Linked DNA regions of Anaerobacillus alkaliphilus. The protein of the gene in region 1 interacts with the protein of each later gene in a pairwise test. Links are inferred from orthologs where the notes say so. Each region holds a gene or a part of one and is shown in the gene's direction. Other genes may lie near its edges.

Region 1 (4,183 bases):
GCTTACACACCCATAGAAGCCCAGCATTCTACCATATCTTATATACATCTCTCTATGTTCTATTTCAAATTTCATTTTCTTGACTAAAGAGAACGTGTGAATCATTCCATACATGAAGAGTAGCGCTAAAGCGAATAATCCAAAGACAAAACCATACATTTTCATTCCCTCCCCTTTATGCATCTTTTTTTAAGCTCATTAGTACTGTGGGCAAAAGAATATTATTGAAATATTATAATTATATTCAAAGATTGGGCAAAGTGTGATAATCTAATAAAAAAACGGAAAACCCTAAAGAGGAAAGGATTGGTGAAAATTATGAATGGAAAATCGCTATTCTACGGTTTTATCACAGGAAGTGTTATCGGTGGGACAATTGCTTTGCTATCTACTCCAAAATCAGGAAATGAAGTACAACAATTAGTAGTTAGCAATGTCAACAATCTTATGACTTCTCTCACCAATGTTCGAGAAAAGACAGTTCAACTTAGAAACCAGGTAGAATCCGTGGCAAAAGATGGGGCTTCAACTTTTAAGACAGTTACGTCTGATGTTAAAAACTCAATTAATGAGTGGAAAAAGGATGTTGAACCTACAATGAATGACATCCAAAAGAGTATTCAAGAACTCCATGAGACCATTGATCAACTTGAAAAAGAAATCAAAAGACCATTAACCTAATACTTGTTACAAAAGCTAAGTAATCCTTTAGCAATTGCTGAGAATGTCACAAAATTAAAGCAAAAAAGACATAACTTGGCTTCAAGTCATTCATTATGACGGGAGCCTTTTTTGTCTATTTGGCACATAAATTCTAAAAACTTCTCCTTTAAAGCTCTACTGCAGTGCATATTTTCAGAAAAATAAAATAAATTCAATTTTATGTTGTTATTAGTTTAGATAATATGCTATTATGTAAATAACATTTTACTGAAAAAATAATGAAAATTCTAAATTGCTTTACTCTTTGTATCATCAATTCATATTTATACGGAGGTTTTATATGGATAAAAGTGCGCCATACTCCATTAAACAATCAATTATATTTTCTCATAAAGTGGCTCAATTAAGTAAAGCTTTATGGAAGTCCACGGAAAAGGATTGGCAAAACTGGATTAAGCCGTTTGAATTAAACATTAATGAACATCATATTCTACTTATTGCTTATCAACTGGAGGGGGCCTCCATTTCTGATATTGCGAAATTTGGTGTCATGCATGTATCTACAGCCTTTAATTTCTCAAAAAAATTAGAGGAAAGAGGATTACTTACATTCTCAAAGAAACAAAATGACAAGCGTAACACATATGTATACTTAACTGCTGAGGGCGAAAGACTACTCTTAGACACTTTAGAAGTATACGATCCGAAGAATAATGGTGTATATGAGGGGTCATTGCCGATTAAAGAGCTTTATGGAAGATTTCCGGAATTTTCAGAGCTAATGACTATTGTCAGACATATTTACGGGGCAGATTTCATGCTAATCTTTGAAAAAACACTTGAAAAAATGGAACAAGATTTTAGTGAGGAAAATGGGAAGTTAATTGCAAAGCCTAGTGCGAATGCTGAAACAATTTAATTTTTCTGGATAATTGAAATAAACTCAGCCATCAACCCTTGATAGATGCCTTGTTCGTACAAAGCATCTATTGTTTTATGTGGATTTAACTTATAATTAAGCATACCAACAAAGTGTGTGAGAAGAGGGAGAAACGTAACAAATCCCTCTTCTTTTTGCCTTTTATACTCATTGTTTAATTTTGTACAGAGAACATAAATTTCCTCAACTTCTTTTTTTGAAAGCTCATGTTTAATGATTAGTGCATAAAAAGGGTAGGAGTTATTAATTACAGACAGAAAAAGTTCTTGATAGAACTCTAATCTTAGCATTTTATCTTCATTTGTTTCCATAATAATCCCCTTTCGTATGATTTGTCATTATACATGAGTTCTCGCAGGAGTGGCAACATGTGAAAACGTGTGTCCTTGTTATTAATTATTACCCTTAGACACCAGTTCAAATTCAATTTGATCGCTTTCTAAATCAAATTTTATTATTCTAATATACATTGTTTCTAATGCCTCTATATCATTTAGCCTTAAAAATATCATTTCCTCATTCACATCAACCAGGATCCATTCAGGAAAACTAATGGTGTTCTTGATAAGTCTAAACAGCGTTTCAGATGGTAATCGGAATTCTCCAATTTGAAATTTTTCACTTCTCAATGCCAAATTCCCACCTTGTACTTCAGGCTGCAAATACAATTGAAATGGGACAGTTCTTCCGAGCAGTGGGACAGCAGCTTCTAACAATACGTGTTCATCTAAGATAATTTGAAAATTCCGTCCGTGGTCACGTGTAATTTGTTCCGCCAAAAAGTAATTAAGCTTTTCTTTTGTTGTTGTAATAACAAACAAAGTCTCTCCACTTGACTGATAACTGTCATACCCATAATTTGTGGATGCCGGGAATAGGAGATAAAACGTAACCAATAATATAACAATCAGTAATAATAAGCTACTTGTTAGGCAAAAAAATGCAAGTTTCCACCAATTTTTATTTTTCCCCAAAGTATCAACTCCTTTATATTTTAAGGTAAAAAGCTATCTTTTTTAAAGAAAATTTGATAAAGTTATAGATGGTATCCTACTGAATGGAGGTAACTAATGCTAATTTTTTATTTTCCTTTTGCATTATTTATTTTATTTATGATTAATTCAATGACCAATACTTTATGTCTTCAAAAAGAAATTCCTGAAGAAAAACAACCTAAAGTATTTCGGACAATTAATGTCTTAATTACAATACTACTAACATCATCATATATAAAAATCCTCTTCACATAAAGTGAAGAGGATTTTTAATTTATTTTTTTTATTTCTAACAAATTTATGCTATAGTATTCATTGTGCCGAATTAGAAGATAGTTTAAGGAGAGTTGCAAAATGAAGAAATTGGTTACAGCAATAGCTTTAACAGGTCTTATTGCACTTACAGCTTGTAATGGTAATAGTAATGGTGACACTGAAAGCAACATTGTAGCAGAAATTGAGGGGCAAGCAATTACAGAAGCAGAATTTGTTGAAGCACTTAAGGAAAAACATGGAGAAGCTGTCCTTTTTTCTTTAGTACAAGACAAAATATTTGCTGCACATGCACAAAGACTTAATGTTACTGACGAAGACATTGATAAAGAACTGAACGAAGTCCGTGATGCTTATGACTTAGGTGAAGATGAAGCTTTCTTGAGCTTTTTAAACACGCAAGGATTTTCAAGCATTGAAGATTTCCGTAATTTAGTTATGCAACATTTAGTTGTACAAAAGGTTGCTTCAGAAGGCGCTGTAGTTACTGAAGAGGAGGTTCGTGCGGAATATGAAGCTGGTCGCGAGTTAGAAGCGAGCCATATTTTAGTACAGGACCTAGAAACAGCTGAAGAAATCTTAGCTAAACTTAATCAGGGCGAAGATTTTGCTGAACTAGCCCAAGAGTACTCTATTGACCCTGGAAGTGGTGCAGCAGGTGGAAGCTTAGGTTCGTTTGAACGTGGTCGAATGGTACCAGAATTTGAACAAGCAGCATTTTCTCTAGCTGTTGGAGAAATTAGTGACCCTGTTCAATCTGATTTTGGTTACCATATCATTAAAGTTACTGAACGTACTCCTTTTGAAGAGTCTTTTGAGGATGTAAAAGATGAACTTGAGGCATTGCTAGCAAGAAGACAAGCCCGTCCACTTGAAGAGGTTCAGCGCGAAATAATGGACACAGCTAATGTTCAGATTAAAGACGAGCAATTTAAGCATGTATTTGATCGTTAGAAATATTTAACAGGACTATGCTTCCTAGAGAAGCTTAGTCTTTTTCCTTTTGCATATAGGGTATCCCTCACCGAAATGCAGAATTCCATTTCTGCCCAGTACGAATCACTCATGTATTACATACAGTGATTAAGAGGCTAAGACCTCCTAAACTTTCTGAAAGGGTGATTTAACATGGCAGGATGTTTCACAGGAGCACCAGTTACAGGTGGAGCAGGAGCAGGATTTGCATTAATCCTAGTTCTATTTATCTTATTAGTAATCATCGGTACAGCATACGTTGGTTATGGTTACTAATTAAAACAGTGAAAGGAGCTGACCTGCGTCAGCTCCTTTTATGTTTTAATTAATTGTTTGG
Region 2 (4,177 bases), on another replicon or contig:
AAATCGCTTGACGTACTTTTTTATTGTCAAACGGTTTTTTACCTAAGTTGAAACCAACATAGTCCATACGAGTACTCTTAATTCTATTCACTGTTACACCAGCAAGTTGTTCAACACGGTTAACATCTGAAGGACCAACCAACATCGCATGAGCCTCACCAGTTTCAAGCATTGCTACGCGTGTTGCTTGCTCAGGAACAATTTTGATTGTGAGAGTATCTACACTTGTTTTATTTCCCCAATAATCTTCATATCTTTCAAACTTAATTTCGTTACCTGCTTCCCAAGATACGTATTTAAAAGCTCCAGTACCTACTGGATTTTCGGTTACTTTTAAACCGCCGTCACGCTCGGTTTGGATTGCTTTCGGTGAAATAATTGAACCTGCGTTATGTGCTAAGTGCGTTGCAAGTGGGGCGAACGGATTTTTCGTTTTCACCACAACAGTATATTCGTCTTTCACAATGACTTCTTCAATCATGTTGACTACTGTTACACGTGGAGATGCGAATTCAGGATCTAAAATACGATCGAATGTAATTTTTACAGCTTCTGCATTAAAGTCAGTTCCATCATGGAATTTAACGCCTTGTCGTAATTTGAATTCCCAATTTAGTTCATCCAGTTGTTTGAATTCTGTTGCAAGAGCCGGAGCTAATTTTCCATTCTCATCGTACTCTACTAATCTTTCAAAAATTTGTGACGTCGCATTCGTTGTTGCTGTGTCGTTGCTTCCGTGTGGATCAAGCGTTGGTGCATCAGAAGCCAATAGGAAGACTAAATCTCCACCTTTTTTACCTCCAGCAGTTTCTTCGTTACTTGTACATGCTGCTAATGCTAAAACGAAACACAGCAAAAGTACTAAATGAATTTTTTTGAAAATTCTCATTGAATTTTCCCCCTATGTTTATCTAATTTATTGTTCATAGAAATTCCAGCAATAACCATGAACAATTCTTATGTTAAAGTCTGAATATTTTACTTACAAGCAATAAATCGCTGGTTGGATCAATTCACTGAAGCTTGGTGGGGTCATAAACCGCTGCTTTTCAACAGCCACAACTTACTTCAGCACACTAAATAATACTTACTTATTTATTAGTTATGGTAAAATGTATAAGTCAACAGTTAGATGTGAAAATAGTGGTATGGAAACAAAAGCATTTGTAGGAAGAATGGAGGACGTTTTTCGTGGCAAAAGTTACAGCACATCAGTTAATGGAAAAATTACAGCTTGAATTGGTAAGTGGTGAAGAGGGAATTTATAGGCCAATCACTACGAGTGATATTTCTCGTCCTGGCATGGAAATGGCCGGTTATTTTAACTATTATCCGGCAAAACGTGTGCAATTATTGGGGAAAACAGAGTTAACGTTTTTTGATCAACTTTCAGATGAGGAGAAAGTCGACCGGATGGAACGTCTTTGTACATACGATACACCTGCAATCATCCTTTCACGAAACATTGAAGTACCACGACAACTACTGGAGGCTTCTCAAAAAGTTGGTGTTCCAGTCATGCGTTCTAGTCTAACGACTACACGATTAAGTAGTACTCTAACTAACTATTTAGAGAGTGAGCTAGCACCGATGACAGCCGTGCACGGTGTTTTGATTGATATATATGGAATTGGTGTGTTAATTACTGGTTCTAGTGGAGTCGGGAAAAGTGAAACGGCACTTGACTTAGTCCGACGTGGACATCGTCTAGTCGCTGATGACTCTGTTGAAATTCGCCAAGAACATGATGGGTTAATTGGGAGATCTCCGGAATTAATTCGTCACTTATTGGAAATTCGCGGATTAGGAATTATTAATGTTATGACGTTATTTGGAGCGGGTGCTGTTCGGATTTTTACGCCAATTATGATGACTGTTCATCTTGAATTATGGGATCAAACCAAAGCTTATGATCGTCTAGGGCTTGATGAAGAGATGATGCGTATTTTTGATACAGACATCCCAAGAATTACGGTACCTGTTCGTCCTGGACGTAACTTGGCCGTTATTATCGAGGTTGCAGCCATGAATTACCGTCTAAAACGAATGGGGATTAACGCTGCCGAAGAGTTTTCAGCTAGATTATCAAACGTCATTACTGATGGCGATAAAGAGGAAATTTAGAAGATAATTAGGAATTGTGAATTGTGAATTATGAATTATGAATTATGAATTATGAATTATGGTTAGAGCACAGCTTCGATGCCGGCAATTCAAAATTCTTAATTCAAAATTTAAAAGAAGAGGTGCTAAACTATGATTTTTCAAATTCAACCTTTAAACCCAGTCGCCATTGACTTGGGGTTTCTCACGGTTTATTGGTATGGTCTGATAATTGGTTTTGGGGCATTTTTAGGGTACATTATCGCAAACCGTGAGGCAGTAAGGCGTGGCTTGCCTAATGACCTGTTTGCTGACATTTTATTATGGGCGATCCCAATCGCCATTCTTTCATCTAGGCTTTATTATGTTCTATTTAAATGGGATTACTATAGCCAAAACCCAGGGCAAATTTTTGCGATCTGGGAAGGCGGCTTAGCAATTCATGGTGGTTTAATCGGAGCATTAATTACTGGTTATATTTTTGCAAAAAAACGTGGGGTTTCCTTTTGGAAGCTGGCTGATATTGCAGCACCAAGTATTTTACTCGGTCAGGCGATCGGGCGTTGGGGAAATTTCATGAACCAAGAGGCTCACGGTGGTCCGGTTGATCCGGGATTTTTACAAAACTTGTTTATCCCGCAATTCATTATTGATCAAATGTATATTAACGGTCAGCACTATCATCCAACGTTCTTATATGAATCTCTTTGGAGTTTACTAGGGGTTGCCTTATTAATTTATTTACGTCGCGTAAATCTTCGTCGTGGTCAAATGTTCTTATTTTACGTGATCTGGTATTCATTCGGAAGGTTTTTCATTGAAGGCTTACGAACAGATAGTTTAATGATGTTTGATTTGCTGAGAACGGCTCAAGTAGTTTCGTTAGTTTCAATTATTGCTGCAGTTGTCCTAATTATTTATCGCAACAAAATGGGTCTAGCAGACATCCGTTATCTAGATGCAGAACCTGAGCAAAAGAAAGCTAAGAAAAAGAAGTCCAAATAAGGAGTGAGAGATTTTGGGTAGTATAAAAAGGGGATTACTAGTAGGTTTACAGACAACTTGGACTTTAGGAAAAATCATTTTTCCGATAACCCTTTTGGTGACGTTAATTGGCCATACTCCATTGTTAACATGGCTTGCTCAAATTCTCTCACCAGTTATGAATTTGATTGGTTTGTCAGGAGAAGCTGCCATACCTTTAGTTTTAGGAAATATCCTGAATTTATATGCGGCCATTGGTGCCATACTAACCTTAGATTTAACGGTTAAAGAGGTTTTTATTTTAGCAGTGATGCTTTCCTTTTCTCATAATTTATTAGTTGAATCTGCGGTCGCCACAAAAGTTGGAATTCGGATGTCAGTCGTACTCGCAGTTCGCATTGGACTCGCACTGTTTTCTGCGGCGGTCATCAACTTTTTCTGGGATGGTGGAGGAGAGCAGGCACAATATGGGTTAGTATCAGCACCGTCAACGGAAGTCAGCGGTTGGGGACAAATCCTCTATCAAGGGCTTGAGAGTGCAACACTCGGGGTGTTTCAATTAGCCCTTATCGTAATCCCACTCATGGTAGCGATTCAAATTATGAAAGATCTAAACTGGCTCAACTGGTTCTCAAAAGCGATGTCTCCTTTTACAAGAATGTTAGGAATGAAAGAGAACACTTCAACGACTTTAGCAGCTGGATTAGTCTTTGGGCTAGCCTATGGTGCAGGCGTGATGATTCAAGCCGTTAAAGAAGATGGTGTGAAAAAGAAAGACTTATATCTAGCTTTTATCTTCTTAGTTGCCTGCCATGCTGTCATCGAGGACACCTTACTGTTTATCCCGTTAGGCATTCCGATCTGGCCGCTGTTCCTGATTAGACTTGTGACAGCTATCGTCCTAACCATGCTCGTAGCCTTTGTTTGGAACCGGCTTGAGAAAAATGAGAAAATAGAAGAGAAGAATGTAGTTTAAATGTAGAATGTAGAATGTAGAATGTAGAATGTAGAATGAAAAATTTTAATTATAAATTATAAATTATGAATTATGAATTGTGCGGGAAAAGCTTCTAGGCATTTCAAAACCATT

Evidence for each region. Proteins that work in one complex are often made in the same cells at the same time.
Region 2: the proteins of DS745_RS13405 (region 1) and hprK interact in binary tests that used the Bacillus subtilis proteins (3 or more experiments, as listed by UniProt). The link is inferred for Anaerobacillus alkaliphilus from one-to-one orthologs.

The regions. Positions count from the first base shown.
Region 1 is NZ_QOUX01000042.1:102,922-107,104, reverse strand. What follows is about bases 1-2,792. They hold DS745_RS13405 (HTH-type transcriptional regulator Hpr), read left to right. Parts: upstream 1-1,003; coding sequence 1,004-1,582; downstream 1,583-2,792. Other genes in these bases: DS745_RS13390 (hypothetical protein), read left to right, coding at 2,674-2,792; DS745_RS13395 (YpmS family protein), read right to left, coding at 1,996-2,577; DS745_RS13400 (DUF1878 family protein), read right to left, coding at 1,579-1,914; DS745_RS13410 (YtxH domain-containing protein), read left to right, coding at 319-681; DS745_RS13415 (hypothetical protein), read right to left, coding at 1-159. Also shown: more of DS745_RS13390, read left to right, coding at 2,793-2,853; DS745_RS13385 (peptidylprolyl isomerase), read left to right, coding at 2,953-3,825; DS745_RS13380 (YjcZ family sporulation protein), read left to right, coding at 4,000-4,122; DS745_RS13375 (sporulation YhaL family protein), read right to left, coding at 4,168-4,183. UniProt on the Bacillus subtilis protein: Negative regulator of protease production and sporulation.
Region 2 is NZ_QOUX01000032.1:132,171-136,347, forward strand. What follows is about bases 372-3,157. They hold hprK (HPr(Ser) kinase/phosphatase), read left to right. Parts: upstream 372-1,191; coding sequence 1,192-2,124; downstream 2,125-3,157. Other genes in these bases: DS745_RS09520 (glutathione ABC transporter substrate-binding protein), read right to left, coding at 372-889; lgt (prolipoprotein diacylglyceryl transferase), read left to right, coding at 2,257-3,108; DS745_RS09535 (nucleoside recognition domain-containing protein), read left to right, coding at 3,122-3,157. Also shown: more of DS745_RS09520, read right to left, coding at 1-371; more of DS745_RS09535, read left to right, coding at 3,158-4,063. UniProt on the Bacillus subtilis protein: Catalyzes the ATP- as well as the pyrophosphate-dependent phosphorylation of 'Ser-45' in HPr, a phosphocarrier protein of the phosphoenolpyruvate-dependent sugar phosphotransferase system (PTS).